Regions from separate parts of the Roseburia sp. AF02-12 genome, predicted to be linked through region 2. Evidence: predicted binding sites of a transcription regulator. Region 2 holds the regulator's gene; the other holds the start of a gene.
The links. Region 2 encodes HrcA, which represses chaperone genes, less so after heat shock. Its sites were predicted from a motif close to TGTTAGCACTCNNNNNNNNNGAGTGCTAACA; they were not measured.

Region 1 (7,911 bases), 1.5 Mb from region 2:
TGCATAAAGGAAATATCTTTCTGTTCCACTTCGCAAAGCAGCAGACCGAACTGTTCATCTCCGGAAAAGAGGATAAATGATGTATAGCAGTGGCTGTGTTCCTTTGGAAGAAAACTGGAAAATCCATTGGCAGTCGTTACTTTTGGACGTTTGCCCGGTTCATGGTAGACTGATTTTTCATCATGGTAATATGCTGCCAGATAGATTTCGTCCGGATACTCTGCAAGCTCATTTTCCTGATGAATGACCGGTTTGTCAAAGAAGAAAAAGAAGGAACTTTTGACATTCATCAGATGCAGCCGCTCCATGATATGTGTAATCGTTTCTTTGAAATTGGCACCGGAGTTAATCAAATCTCTTGTAAAGGAAGGTACAAACCAGGCTTTCCGGTTAGAATCCATGATTTCTTTTTCTAGCTGGAAGACATCCGCAGAATGAACGTATTGCTGGGTAAAGGATAAAATGCCGGAAAGCTGTGTCTGCAGCAGTTCTTCCTCCGAGAAGTTAATCAGTGTACGGAGTAATGAAGTAAGTTGCTCTAGGAGCATTTCTCCGGAAATATGGGGATATGCAGTAAGCTTTCTCAGATAACGAATCAGAGGCTCGTTGGAGAAGTCAGTTCCCTTCCGGATAAAGATTTCTTCATATATATTTTCAAAATATGCATGTAGAACTTCGGTATAGTAATTACGATCTTTTTCGTATGAAATGGAAGAGAATAATTCCTCAGCCATAGCATCGACCTGCTGGTGTATAAAATCGTGCAGCTGCTCCATGCTGATATGACGCAGTGTGGTAAAGCCGGTGTGCAGCTGGCAGCCGCAGGAGCTCCTCTGGTGAAAAATGGCTGACATCCGGCAGGATTGTGGCTTCTTTCCCTGACAGAGCATAAGCGCAGTCTGTAATGCCTGGTAGCTGAACTGGAAGCTGCTGTGGGAAACACTGGTCAGTGGTGGCTCCATGGTTTTTGCGTGGTCAATGTCGTCAAAACCGGTAATGGCAATGTCATGTCCCACCAAAAGGTCTCTTGCAGCACAGACGCGGTATCCTGCCTTTGCCATATTATCATTTGCAAAAGCAATTGCCTCTAATCCCGGGTTGTGGTCTAAGATATATTCCACCTGCTCGGTGACAAGCTCTGAGTAGTTGCCATAGACGACCATATCATCCGTGACCGGAAGCTGATGTTCCACCATAACATCTCGGTAGGCTTTCAGCCGTTCGTTGGAGTCTTTGTTGTTAGCTGGTCCTGCTACAAAAGCAATCTTACGATAGCCATGGACATTCACAAGATGTTCGATACATTGCCGCATGCCGTTGTAGTTGTCAGCAATCAGATATGGGATGTCCGGATCGTCCGGTGTGTCCTCTAACATCAGAAATGGAATATCTTTGTAATGGGAAAGAAATTCCGCTTTTACCTGATTACTTTTAAAAATAGAAAGGGAACCATAAGTGATGATCAGTGCATCCGGCTTGCTGAAATGTACATAATCATAAATGGTATCGAACTGATAATTATAGTCCCCGTCAAAGCTGCAGGATAAAATATCTTTACAATATTGTGGCATCTGAGGGCCCATCAGAAAAATAATATTGACATCTTCTTCTCTGGCACAGGTATAGAAACCCCGAAGTAAGTCTTCTGAGTAGCTGGACTGGGTGTCACCTAACATAATTGCAATGGTTGGTCTCTGGTTGTTCTCCATAATGTGCCTTTCTCTGGTAAAAAAGTTACTTGGCATTGTAAAAGCCATTCTTATGATTGACTTAAGTATAACATAAAACGATTAAGTAGAAAAGAAAATAAAAATATTACTGGACAAAAAATGCGATATATGCTAATATAGTTGAGCGTGTGAAAGAATTAAATAACGATGCGTGGCTCAGCTTGGTAGAGCGCTGCGTTCGGGACGCAGAGGTCGCAGGTTCAAATCCTGTCGCATCGACGAAAAAAACGAGTAGACTGTTAAGTGTACTCGTTTTTTATATGAAGATTTCTACCCCAATATTGTCTGGAATCATCTTGTCATGTTATAATGAACGTAAGCAAGTCAACATATAAGCGTGATTGGCGAGCTGCAATTGTTTATCAGGAGTTGATTTTCACTTGATAAATGAAAAGGTTGGAAAATAATACAATAAAGGAGAAGACACAATATGAGTATGGAACCGGATTTTCTTACTTTGACAATCGGAAAACAGAAAAATATTGCATTGATTGCCCATGATGGGAAAAAGGCAGAACTGATTCAGTGGTGTAAAGACAATGCAGAGACTTTAAAGAAACATTTTCTGTGTGGAACAGGAACAACTGCAAAGATGATTACAGACCAGACGGGACTGCCGGTTAAGGGCTATAATAGTGGCCCGCTGGGTGGAGACCAGCAGATTGGTGCCAAGATAGTAGAGGGAAAAATAGACTTCGTTATTTTCTTTTCAGACCCGCTTACTGCAGCACCTCATGACCCGGATGTAAAAGCATTGCTTCGTATTGCCCAGGTCTATGACATTCCGATTGCCAATAATAAAGCGACCGCAGATTTTATGATTCATTCTGAACTGATGGATGAAGAATATAATCACAATGTGATTAATTTTAATAAGAATATCAGACAGCGGGCATCGACGATAAAGTAATGTCAGCTAAACTACGAGAAACACGCAAAGCGTGTTTCTCACATAAAAAGGAGAGGCGGTGTGAATACTCACACCGCCCCTTTTTCCTTTTAATTATCCTGGTATTATCCCTCAATGGAAATATATTTCTTTTCTTCCACAGCAGGTTTTGCTTCTTTCTTCGGAACGGTCAGAGTCAGGATACCATTTTCAAAACCGCCTTTGATGTCATCCTGAGTAACGCCATCTCCGACATAGAAACTACGCTGGTAAGAGCCATAGTAACGTTCTTTACGGATATATTTGCCATCTTTGTCTTTTTCGTCCTTGTTGTCCTGGTGTTTGGCATTGACGATGAGGTATCCGTCTTTCAGCTCAGCCTGGATATCTTCTTTCTTAAAGCCCGGAAGTTCAAATTCCAGTTCATATCTGTCGTCAAATTCCTTAACGTCAGTGTTCATGGCAGCGCGGTTGTCTGCTGCAGGAGCATTGTAAGCTCCGAATGGAAATACATCATCGAATATATCATCTACAAAGTTGTTTGAAAAAATACTTGGTACTAACATAAGTCATTCCTCCTGAAAATAATTGTTGTAATTAATAATAATGTTTTTTATTTCTGTGAGCCTCTCTGGCTTCCTCAACAGCCTCATGGTCGGCTACATTAATTTTTGCTTTTACTTTCTTCTTCTTTAATGGATGTTTTGGATTTTTATCTGACATAATAACATGCTTCCTTTCTTAATCTAAATCAGATACTATATAAAATTCTATTATCCTTCAATGGCAATGTACTTGTGGTCTTCTACTGCAGGTTTTGCTTCTTTCTTCGGAACGAAGAGTTTTAAGATACCATGTTTAAATTCGCCTTTGATATCCTCTTCGGTAATGCCATCACCGACATAAAAGCTTCGGCTGCAGGCTCCGGAATAACGTTCCTTACGGATGTACTTGCCGGATTTCTTATCTTTATCTTCCTCATCCAAGCCTTTGGCGGCACTGATGGTCAGGTAACCATTTTCTAAGGAAGCACTTACTTCGTCTTTCTTAAATCCAGGTAAATCGATTACCAGTTCGTAACCATTGTCCTGTTCCTTAATATCAGTCTTCATCAGACGTGCGGCTCTACGACCGTAAAGTTTTTTTTCAGTTTTTTTCATGTCCATGTTATCGTCCATCCATGGAAAATCCTCAAAGAAGTCATCAAATAAATTCTCTCCAAAAATACTAGGCATCAACATAAGTCATCTCTCCTTTTTTAAATAAATCTATCTATGCTTGTTTACCTTGTTTCTTTGGAACCGGGATGTTTTAGGAACCTCTTTTTGTTCCTCTCCTTTGTTCTGACTACGTTATAGCACCAATTATTAGCACTGTCAAGAGGTGAGTGCTAATAAAATTGTGAAAAATTTGTGAAATAACACAAATTGTGCAAAAACATAGAAAAAACATGGAAATGCACTGTAAAAACAAATGAAATATATGGAGATATAATGCAGAAATATAGGGGGAAATAAGAGGCAGCATGATAAAAAGGAAAGAATATTGCAGGAACTATGAGACTGTGTTATGATTTCTATAACTTTGCGTCATGGAAATTATGAGTTTAGGAGAAAAAACAAAATGAAGACACAGAATGAGAAAAGAAGTACATTTTCGGGGAAGATAGGGTTTGTATTATCAGCAGCAGGCGCTTCTGTGGGACTGGGAAACATATGGAGATTCCCATATCTTGCGGCAAAGTATGGGGGAGGAATCTTTCTGCTGATTTATATTATACTTGCACTGACTTTTGGATATACGATGATTATGGCGGAGACTTCTATCGGAAGAATGACGAAGAAGAGCCCGGTGGGAGCATATCATACCTTTGGAAAATCCCGCTGGCTCTCTTTCGGCGGCTGGATAAATGCGATTATTCCGGTTTTAATCGTGCCATATTATTCTGTAATTGGCGGCTGGGTAATGAAATATCTGGTGGAATATATCAGGGGAAATGGCAGTAAGCTTGCATCGGATGGATATTTTTCTGATTTCATTTCCAGCGGACTTTCCACAGAAATCTGCTTTGCTTTTTTTGCAGTATTTACGTTGGGGATTATCTTTGCCGGCGTCCGGAATGGTATTGAACGGGTATCCAGATTTATGATGCCGGTGCTGGTTGTTCTTTCTATATTAATAACGGTTTATTCCGTAAGCAGACCGGGAGCATTAAAAGGAGTTAAATATTTTCTGATTCCAAATTTTGAAAATTTTTCCTGGATGACGGTAGTAACAGCCATGGGACAGATGTTTTATTCCCTGTCCATTGCCATGGGAATTCTCGTTACTTTTGGTTCTTATATGAAGAAGGAAGTTTCTATTGAGGAGTCCACGAAGAACGTGGAAATCTTCGATACAGCGATTGCCATGATGGCAGGGCTGATGATTATTCCGGCAGTCTTTGCATTTTCCGGTGGAAATCCGGAAACCCTGCAGGCGGGTCCATCATTGATGTTTATTACGATTCCAAAAGTATTTGACAGCATGGGACTTGGAACCGGAGTCGGAATTTTGTTTTTTGTACTGGTGCTGTTTGCAGCAATAACAAGTTCTATTGCATTAACGGAAAGTGCAGTATCGACTTTTGAAGATGAACTGGGCTGGGAAAGACGGAAAGCAACGGTAATTGTCGGCATTGTAATGCTTCTTCTGGGAAGTCTTTCCACACTGGGATATGGACCATTGGCGAATATAAAAATTATCGGAATGCAGCTTCTTGATTTCTTTGATTTCCTGACGAACTCCGTGATGATGCCGATTGCGGCTATTGCAACCTGCCTTCTGGTATCAAGAGTGGTGGGAGTACAGCGGATTGAAGAAGAAGTAACCCGGGGCGGCAACCCGTTCCGCAGGAAAAAGATATTTACGGTGATGATAAAATACCTTTGTCCGATCTTTGCAGCGATTATTTTAATCAGTTCCATAGCAAATGCTTTTGGATGGATTCAGATGTAATTAATGACAAATTAAGAAAATACAGAAATGCAACTACGAGAAACACGCTTTGCGAGTTTCTCGAGTTATCGCGGTGCTCGTCAAATCTGCATGCAAGCATGCGATTTTTCTCGCTACTCGCGTAATCAAAAAGAGCGTTCTTTCCTAATTAGGAAAGACGCTCTTTTTGGACAGAATCATATTATGAATTTGCCATATCCTTGACGGCATTCAATGCCTTCTGGACTGGTGGCAGACAGATAATGATTAATGTAATAAGTGCTTCTGCACCAAGGTATGCACCGTTGTAAGCAAGAGAGTATACCACTGCATTCGGGAATTCTTCCGGAGCATACATGCCGAAGAAAATCCAGCCGGAAAGGAATGCGAAGAAGTATCGGCCTAATACACCAGCGATATAACCTTTGATAAGTCCATGTTTGGATTTGCTGAAAAGTCCGGAAAGTCCTAATGCACCAAAGGCGAAGAGGTAGTCCACTAACATCTGTGGAACACTGATGATGTAAGGGTCAACGACTAACTGCAGAATTCCGTAAGCAAAAGCTGCGGTTAAGCCGGCACCCAGACCGTACCAGTAACCAATCAGAACGATGAATAACATGCTCAGTAAAGTAACGGAACCGCCCATTGGCATATCGAAAAGTTTAATCATGGAAGTTACCATGGCAAGGGCAATTGCCATAGCCGAAAATGCAAGCTGCTTTGCACTGAATTTCTTCTTTCCACCGAAGATAGCACAGCCAATCAGAAGAATGGCAATCATGATGATAACGAGGGCTGTAAAACCTGCGGTGGTAAGCTGGTAAGATGAGCCGTCGTATGTTGCAAAAATTGACATAAAAAATCCTCCTTAAAGATGATACTCTGCCAGGAGGTTGAACTATGTGCTTCCTTACGCCGGTATTATCCGGTTCAAGTAATAAGGGTCAACGCAGATGCGTTTCTCAGCCAAAGGCGCCCCTAGCAAAGTGATATTTTGTTTTCAGTTTGTAATGGTAACAGTGGCAGCTTAAAATGTCAAGTATATTTTTTAATGCAGATTTTATGGAAAAATCTGTGGATAAATGTAAAGAAAAAGTAACTTCCGGTCGATAAAAAAACTAGAAGTGTATTATTCTGTGCTTTTTCGGAAAAAGGTTTCCCTTGAATCTGAAAAGCAAAAAGAATATAGTAAGAATAAAGCGAAAAATGATGAGGAAACAAGAAGTAACAAGGAGAGGTTCTATGCGTAAGTACAAGGATGTTGGAAAAAGAATACTGGTATTAGTTTTAAGTGTTTGTATGATTGCAGGCGTTCTTCCGGCAATACCGGCAGAGGCGGCGGATGCATTTCCGGGCAATGGAAAAATTACATTAGGAGCAGATGCAAATGGAGCGACTGCAACGGAAAATGATACTTATACCTATACCGGACAGGAGGTCAGACCGGCGGTTGCAGTACAGATTGACGGAGTGACATTAAAGGAAAAAGAGGATTATTCCGTTTATTATCGTAATAATACCAACGCAGGAACAGCTTATATTGATATCGTTGGTATCGGAGACAGCCATAGATGGCAGACCACGAAGAGCTTTACGATTGCACAGCAGAAGTTAAGCTATATTGGTGTTAATTATAAAGGAGTGGAAGGAACCGGTGAAGACGGATATGTTTATTATACCGGAAGTGATGTATTGCCGACGATTACCGGTGTGTATGGTATTGTAAGCGGTACATCTACCATGGTGAACCTTTCTTCTGATGATTACAACGTAGAATATACTGCAGGAAGCAATACTTCTGTTGGAACACATTCCTTTAAGATTGTATTAAAGAGCAGCAGTAATTATACTTTTTCAGGAACAGTAGCAGAAAACCGTTACAAAATTTATTATAATATTGGGGCAGATTCTGTAACTGTTTCAAATGGACTGAGTGATTCTACTTATACCGGAACTGCACAGAGACCGGAATTTACACTGGTTGACAGCCAGAACTCCGCAGGAATCCAGGCGTCTGACTATACCACCAGCTGGGCAGACAATACGAATGCCGGAACAGCGAAGATGACAGTAACAGCAAACTCCTCTTCCCTGTACCGGGGCAGCAAGACCTTTACCTTCTTAATCGGTAAAGCGGATTTAAGTGCAGCAGGCATCAGTGTTTCCTTAAAGAGTGATAAATATTATTATGTAAAGAATAGTAAACCAGATATGACCAATGAGGTAGTAGTGAAGTTGAATGGCGTGGAGATTCCTGCCGGCAACTACAACGTGGCATACCGAAATGAAACTACTGCAGGACAGACCGGAACC
Region 2 (7,911 bases):
ATATAATAAGGACTGGCCGAAGGTTCCGGCGGTGGCTGGCATGATGCAGGCATCCAAAGAGGGCGTTCTGCCATGGGATAAGGCAGAACCGGAGGAGGATTTGGAAAGCGTATATGCTGACAAAGAGGAGCCGGCAACGGAAGAAGCAGCAGAAGCAGTTGCAGATACGGAGGCAGAAGAGGATAAGACTTATACTTTTACCGATGTAACCCAGGATTATTTTGATGATGCAGTATTTATCGGAGATTCCAGAACCGTTGGATTAAGGGATTATGGCGGCTGGGATAATGCAACTTATTATGCCAGTATCGGACTTACGGTCTATGATATGTTTGATACGCCGATTGTCGAGGAAAACGGCGCGAAGATTACCGTTGAAGAAGCATTAAGCGAGCATCAGTTTGGTAAAGTCTATCTGATGATTGGAATCAACGAAATGGGAACCGGTACAGTAGACAGCTTTATGAAAGCATATGAAGAAGCTGTCAATCATATCCGGGAATTACAGCCGGATGCACTGATTTTCTTACAGGGCATTATGTATGTAAAACAGGAAAAGTCAGAGACCGACCCGATTTTTAACAATCCGGCAATCAAAGAACGGAATGACAGAATTGCAATGCTTGCAAATAATCACGATATATTTTATATTGATGTAAATGAAGTAGTGACTGACGAAACAGGAAATCTGAATCCGGAATATACTTATGATGAGATTCACCTGCTGGGAAAATATTATTCCCTGTGGACGGATTTCCTTTTGAAACATGGAATAAAGAAGGAGTAAATATATGTCAATCGACCAGAGTAAGATTCGTAATTTTTGTATCATTGCCCATATTGACCACGGTAAATCAACCCTTGCAGACCGTATTATCGAAATGACAGGACTTCTGACTAGCCGCGAAATGCAGGCACAGGTTTTAGATAATATGGATTTGGAGCGGGAACGTGGAATTACCATTAAGTCCCAGGCAGTCCGTATTATATATCATGCCAAAGATGGAGAAGAATATATTTTCAATCTGATTGATACACCGGGACATGTGGACTTTACCTATGAAGTATCAAGAAGTCTTGCTGCCTGTGACGGTGCTGTGCTGGTAGTAGATGCGGCACAGGGGATTGAGGCACAGACCCTTGCCAATGTATATCTGGCATTAGACCATGATCTGGAAGTGATTCCAGTCATTAATAAAATTGATCTGCCGAGTGCAAGGCCGGAAGAAGTAGTAGAAGAAATTGAAGATGTGATTGGAATTGAGGCACAGGATGCACCACGGATTTCTGCCAAAACAGGGTTGAATGTGGAAGAAGTATTAGAGCAGATTGTGCATAAATTACCGGCACCAAAAGGGGACGCCAAAGCGCCCCTTCAGGCGTTGATTTTTGATTCTGTGTATGATGCTTATAAAGGTGTTATTGTATTCTGCAGAATCCGGGAAGGTTCCGTAAAACCGGGGACAACCATCCGCATGATGGCAACCGGAGCAGAAGCAGATGTAGTAGAAGTAGGATATTTCGGAGCCGGACAGTTCATTCCATGTGATGAGTTAGAAGCCGGAATGGTAGGTTATATTACTGCCAGCCTTAAGAATGTGAAAGAAACCCGTGTGGGTGATACCATAACAGAAGCAAAGCGTCCTTGTGATGCACCATTGCCGGGATATAAGAAAGTTAATCCGATGGTATACTGTGGATTATATCCAACAGATGGAGCCAAATATCCGGATCTTCGTGACGCTTTGGAAAAATTACAGTTAAATGATGCAGCCTTACAGTTTGAACCGGAGACTTCCATTGCATTGGGCTTTGGTTTCCGTTGTGGTTTCTTGGGACTGCTTCATTTGGAGGTAATTCAGGAGCGGTTAGAGAGAGAATTTAATCTTGATTTAGTAACGACAGCACCAGGCGTTGTATACCGGGTACATAAGACTGATGGTACCATGATAGAATTGACAAACCCATCCAATCTTCCGGATCCATCCGAAATCGAATATATGGAAGAGCCGATGGTTGCAGCAGAAATTATGGTGACATCCGAATATGTAGGTGCTATTATGGATTTGTGCCAGGAACGCCGTGGTATCTATAAGAGTATGGAATATATTGAGCAGACCCGTGCAGTTATTAAATATGACCTTCCGTTAAATGAAATTATTTATGATTTCTTTGATGCATTGAAATCCCGTTCCAAAGGATATGCGTCCTTTGATTATGAGATGAAGGGTTATGAGCAGTCAGAGCTTGTGAAACTGGATATTCTTATTAATAAAGAAGAAGTGGATGCTCTTTCCTTTATTGTATTTAAGGATACCGCCTATGAGCGTGGAAGAAAGATGTGTGAGAAGTTAAAGGAAGAGATTCCGAGACATTTATTTGAAATCCCGATTCAGGCAGCCGTTGGAAGCAAGGTAATTGCCCGTGAGACGGTAAAAGCAATGCGAAAAGATGTGCTGGCAAAATGTTACGGCGGTGACATCAGCCGTAAGCGTAAACTGTTAGAAAAACAGAAGGAAGGTAAGAAACGTATGCGTCAGGTGGGAAATGTAGAGATTCCACAGGAAGCATTTATGAGTGTACTGAAGTTAGATGAGAAATAGATGACAGGAGAACATAGATGGAACTTTATGTGCATATTCCTTTTTGTGTAAGAAAATGTGAATATTGTGATTTCTTATCAGCACCTGCGGACGAGCGGTTACAAAACCGCTACGTGGGTGCTCTTTTGCATGAAATCAGATATTACGGACAGACAATGGGACGTCCGGCTCTTTCTACTATATATATAGGGGGTGGAACACCGTCTCTTTTAGCTCCGGAATATATCACACTTCTTTTAAAACAGATTCAGGTAAGCTTTGAGGTGGAAGCAGATGCAGAGATTACCATAGAATGTAATCCCGGAACTTTAAATGAGGAAAAACTTCTTACCTATAAAGAAGCAGGCATTAACCGTCTCAGCATAGGGTTACAGTCTGCCTTTGATGATGAATTAAAGATATTAGGAAGAATCCATACTTACCGGCAGTTCTTGGAGAATTATAAATGTGCCAGAAGATGTGGCTTTGAAAATATCAACGTTGATTTGATGAGTGCCCTGCCTTATCAGAGTACGGAGAAATTTGTCACCAGCTTAAAGCGTGTCATAGCATTAAAACCGGAGCATATTTCAGCCTATTCCCTGATTATCGAAAAGGGAACACCATTTTATGAAAAATACAAATTCGAGGCAGTGCTCCGGGAAGCCGGAAAGCCGACAGAGCATCTGCCATCTGAAGAGACGGAGTATGAAATTTATAAAAAGACTCAGGAGATTCTTGCAGAGGCAGGTTATGAGCATTATGAAGTATCCAATTATGCAAAGCAGGGGAAAGAGGCAAGGCATAATATCGGATACTGGAAGCGGGTACCGTATCTTGGGGTAGGACTTGGGGCAGCTTCCCTGATTGGAGAAGTACGCTACAGTAATATAAGAGAGATTGAAGCGTATATCAAAGCATGCGGTAATATTTCGGCGAAGGAAATAGATGGAGTACCGGCATTGAATCTCCATGAGAGTGCAGATGCAATCAGCCGCCATGCCCAGATGGAAGAATTCATGTTTTTAGGCCTGCGTATGTTAAAGGGAGTTACAAGAACAGAATTCAAAGAGACTTTTGGCGTGGAAATAGAAGCAGTATATGGCGAAGTCTTAAACCAGCTTAAGGAAGAGGACTTAATCGAGAAAAAAGCCGGTGTAATAAAGCTCAGCGACCATGGCATGGACATCAGCAACTATGTACTCGCCCAGTTTTTACTGGATTAAGTAGTGCGGTGTTGAACCGCATTGAATCAGAACAAATCTAAAGAAAATATAAAATTATAAAATGCTGTTGACAAAAAAAACGAATGGTGCTATCTTAAGTACATAGAAATTAGCACTCTTTCAAGTTGAGTGCTAACAACTAAGAAAAAGCAGTACAAAAAGCTTTTTCAAATACCTATAAAAGTTTCATTTTCAGGAGAACGTGAATGAACGAGAACGAATTAGATGAAAGAAAAACAAAAATCTTAAATGCAATCATTCGCAACTATCTGGAAACAGGTGAGCCGGTTGGTTCAAGAACCATTTCCAAGTATACGGATTTGAACTTAAGTTCCGCAACAATCCGGAATGAGATGTCGGACTTAGAAGAGATGGGATATATTTTGCAGCCACATACATCGGCAGGAAGAATTCCATCCGATAAGGGATATCGCTTCTATGTAGATAATCTGATTGCAGAGAAGGACAAAGAAGTATCCGATATGAAAGAGTTCGTAATTGAACATACGGAGAAGATGGAACAGGTATTGCAGCAGGTGGCAAAGCTGTTGGCGAACAACACGAATTACACCACCATGATAACAGCACCGCAGTATCACCACAACAGCCTGAAGTTCATCCAGTTATCCAATGTGGATGATGAACATATTCTGGCAGTTGTCGTATTGGAAGGCAATCTTGTGAAAAATAAGATGATTCCGATAGAAGAGCCGATAGATAATGAGCATATGTTAAAACTTAACATGCTTTTGAATACACATTTAAATGGATTGTCATTAGATCAGATTAATCTGGGCACCATAGCAGTGTTGAAAGAGAAAGCCGGTATCCATTCCAAAGTCATCAGTGATGTATTGGATGCAGTAGCAGAAGCAATCAGCGAAGACGAGGATTTGGAGATATATACCAGCGGTGCAACGAATATCTTAAAATATCCGGAGTTATCGGATTCGCAGAAAGCAGGAGAGCTTTTAGATGCGTTAGAAGAGAAGAAACAGTTAGTAAGTCTGGTGACGGATAACCTCAGCAATGAGGAGAACGGCATACAGGTTTATATAGGAGATGAATCTCCAATTCAGACCATGAAGGACTGCAGTGTGGTAACAGCTACCTATGAACTTGGTAAAGGCGTGAAGGGAACGATAGGAATTATCGGACCGAAGCGTATGGATTATGAGAACGTCATGGATAATCTGAAAAATTTGAAATCACAACTAGAAGGCATATTTGATAAGCCGAAGAAAGAATAGCATAGAAAGGTGGTAAGAAAGTGGCAGAAGAAAAGAAAGAAGAAGTGCTTGAAGAAGTATTAGAAGACTTAGAAGCAGAGGATGCAAAAAAGCAGGAAGAAGCACAGAATACCGCCTCAGAAGAAAAAGAAGTTGAGGCAGAAGAAAAAACGGAAGATACCGAATCTGAACCGGAAGAAATAGAGAAAGAAGATGAGGAGAAAAAGAAAAGTATCTTTAAAAAGAAAGACAAGAAAGATAAGAAGGATGAACAGATTGAAGATTTAACCGATCGGCTGAAACGTCAGATGGCAGAATTTGAAAACTTCCGTAAGAGAACGGAAAAGGAAAAGAGCCAGATGTATGACATGGGAGCCAGTGCAATCTTAGAGAAAATCCTTCCAGTTATCGACAATTTTGAAAGAGGGCTTGCAGCTGTACCGGAAGAAGACAAAAACAATGGCTTCGTAGAAGGTATGGATAAGATTTATAAGCAGATGATGACAGTGCTGACAGAAGTTGGTGTAACACCGATTGAAGCAGCCGGTCAGGAGTTTGACCCGAATCTCCATAATGCAGTAATGCATGTGGAAGATGAAGAACTCGGTGAGAATGTAGTAGCCGAGGAGTTACAGAAAGGTTACAAGTACAAAGAAAATGTAATCAGACATAGCATGGTAAAAGTAGCAAATTAAGCATAGGAGGATAAGAACATGAGTAAAATTATTGGTATTGATTTAGGAACAACAAACAGTTGTGTGGCAGTTATGGAAGGTGGAAAACCTACCGTTATAGCAAACCAGGAAGGTGCAAGAACAACACCATCTATCGTAGCATTTACAAAAACAGGTGAGCGTCTGATTGGTGAACCTGCAAAACGTCAGGCAGTAACCAATGCAGAGAAAACAATCTCTTCCATTAAGAGACATATGGGAACCGATTACAAAGTAAGCATTGATGACAAACAGTATTCTCCACAGCAGATTTCTGCAATGATTTTACAGAAATTAAAAGCTGATGCAGAAGGATATTTAGGAGAAAAAGTATCAGAAGCAGTTATTACTGTACCGGCATACTTCAATGATGCACAGCGTCAGGCAACCAAGGATGCAGGTAAGATTGCAGGACTTGATGTAAAACGTATCATCAACGAGCCGACAGCAGCAGCACTTGCTTATGGACTGGACAACGAAAAAGAACAGAAAATTATGGTATACGACTTAGGTGGTGGTACATTTGATGTATCTATCATCGAAATCGGTGACGGAGTCATCGAAGTATTATCTACAAATGGTGATACCAGATTAGGTGGAGATGATTTCGATAACAAGATTACACAGTGGATGATTGACGAATTCAAGAAAGCAGAAGGCGTTGACTTATCTACCGATAAGATGGCTCTTCAGAGATTAAAAGAAGCTGCAGAGAAAGCTAAGAAAGAGTTGTCTTCAGCAACAACAACCAATATCAACCTGCCATTCATTACTGCAACAGCAGAAGGACCAAAGCACTTTGATATGAACTTGACAAGAGCAAAATTCGATGAGTTGACACATGACTTAGTAGAAAAAACAGCAATCCCGGTGCAGAACGCTATGAAGGATGCAGGCGTAACCAATGCAGACTTAGGCCAGGTATTATTGGTTGGTGGTTCTACACGTATCCCGGCTGTTCAGGATAAAGTAAGACAGTTAACAGGCAAAGAGCCAAGTAAATCCTTAAACCCGGATGAGTGTGTAGCACTTGGTGCCTGTATCCAGGGTGGTAAATTAGCAGGAGATGCCGGCGCAGGCGATATCCTTCTTCTGGATGTTACGCCATTGTCACTGTCTATCGAGACCATGGGTGGAGTTGCAACAAGACTGATTGAGAGAAATACAACAATTCCTACAAGAAAGAGCCAGATTTTCTCAACAGCAGCAGATAATCAGACAGCAGTAGATATCAACGTAGTACAGGGTGAGCGTCAGTTCGCAAGAGATAACAAATCCCTTGGACAGTTCCGTCTGGATGGTATCCCACCAGCACGTCGTGGAGTTCCTCAGATTGAAGTTACTTTCGATATCGATGCAAACGGTATTGTAAACGTATCAGCAAAAGACTTAGGAACCGGAAAAGAACAGCATATTACAATTACTGCCGGATCTAACATGTCTGATGCAGATATCGATAAAGCAGTAAAAGAAGCAGCTGAATTTGAAGCACAGGACAAGAAGAGAAAAGAAGCAATTGACACCAGAAATGATGCAGATGCCTTCGTATTCCAGACACAGCAGGCATTAGACCAGGTTGGAAATAACCTTGATGCGGCAGATAAATCTGCAGTAGAGGCTGACTTAAATGCACTGAAAGCTTTAGTAGATGCAAATCCACAGGCTGAAAACATGACAGATGATCAGGTTGCTGAGATGAAAGCAGCAAAAGAGAAACTGATGGAAAGTGCACAGAAAGTATTTGCTAAGATGTATGAGAATGCTCAGGCAGCTCAGGGAGCCGCTGGTGCAGGCCCTGATATGGGAGCAGGTGCAGCCGGTGGAGCAGCTGCAGGTTCTGCAGATGATGATGTGGTAGATGCTGATTACAAAGAAGTATAATTCTACAGATAAAAAGCAGTAGAAAGGGTTGGCAGTTTTACTGTCAACCCTTACAAACGGTAAAGAGGGAATAGATTATGGCAGAACAGAAAAGAGACTATTACGAGGTCTTAGGCGTTGATAAAAACGCAGATGACGCAGCAATAAAAAAAGCATATCGTGTCCTTGCCAAAAAATATCATCCGGATATGAACCCGGGGGATAAAGAAGCAGAAAAGAAATTCAAGGAAGCATCTGAAGCATATGCAGTACTGAGCGACCCGGAGAAGAGAAAACAGTA

Region 1: the regulator HrcA is predicted to act here: its motif matches at 3,985-4,015, upstream of DV740_RS09415 (Hsp20/alpha crystallin family protein).

The regions. Positions count from the first base shown of each region.
Region 1 is NZ_QTXS01000001.1:1,923,781-1,931,691, reverse strand. Features, by position in the region: gene DV740_RS09435 (GGDEF domain-containing protein) at 1-1,709, opposite strand, end outside; tRNA gene DV740_RS09430 (tRNA-Pro) at 1,876-1,949, shown strand; gene DV740_RS09425 (methylglyoxal synthase) at 2,167-2,640, shown strand; gene DV740_RS09420 (Hsp20/alpha crystallin family protein) at 2,745-3,185, opposite strand; gene DV740_RS15195 (hypothetical protein) at 3,217-3,342, opposite strand; gene DV740_RS09415 (Hsp20/alpha crystallin family protein) at 3,393-3,860, opposite strand; gene DV740_RS09410 (sodium-dependent transporter) at 4,243-5,616, shown strand; gene thiT (energy-coupled thiamine transporter ThiT) at 5,798-6,454, opposite strand; TPP riboswitch at 6,489-6,588, opposite strand; gene DV740_RS09400 (GBS Bsp-like repeat-containing protein) at 6,841-7,911, shown strand, end outside.
Region 2 is NZ_QTXS01000001.1:410,364-418,274, forward strand. Features, by position in the region: gene DV740_RS01920 (GDSL-type esterase/lipase family protein) at 1-787, shown strand, start outside; gene lepA (translation elongation factor 4) at 792-2,603, shown strand; gene hemW (radical SAM family heme chaperone HemW) at 2,621-3,808, shown strand; gene hrcA (heat-inducible transcriptional repressor HrcA) at 4,015-5,058, shown strand; gene grpE (nucleotide exchange factor GrpE) at 5,079-5,732, shown strand; gene dnaK (molecular chaperone DnaK) at 5,751-7,631, shown strand; gene dnaJ (molecular chaperone DnaJ) at 7,709-7,911, shown strand, end outside.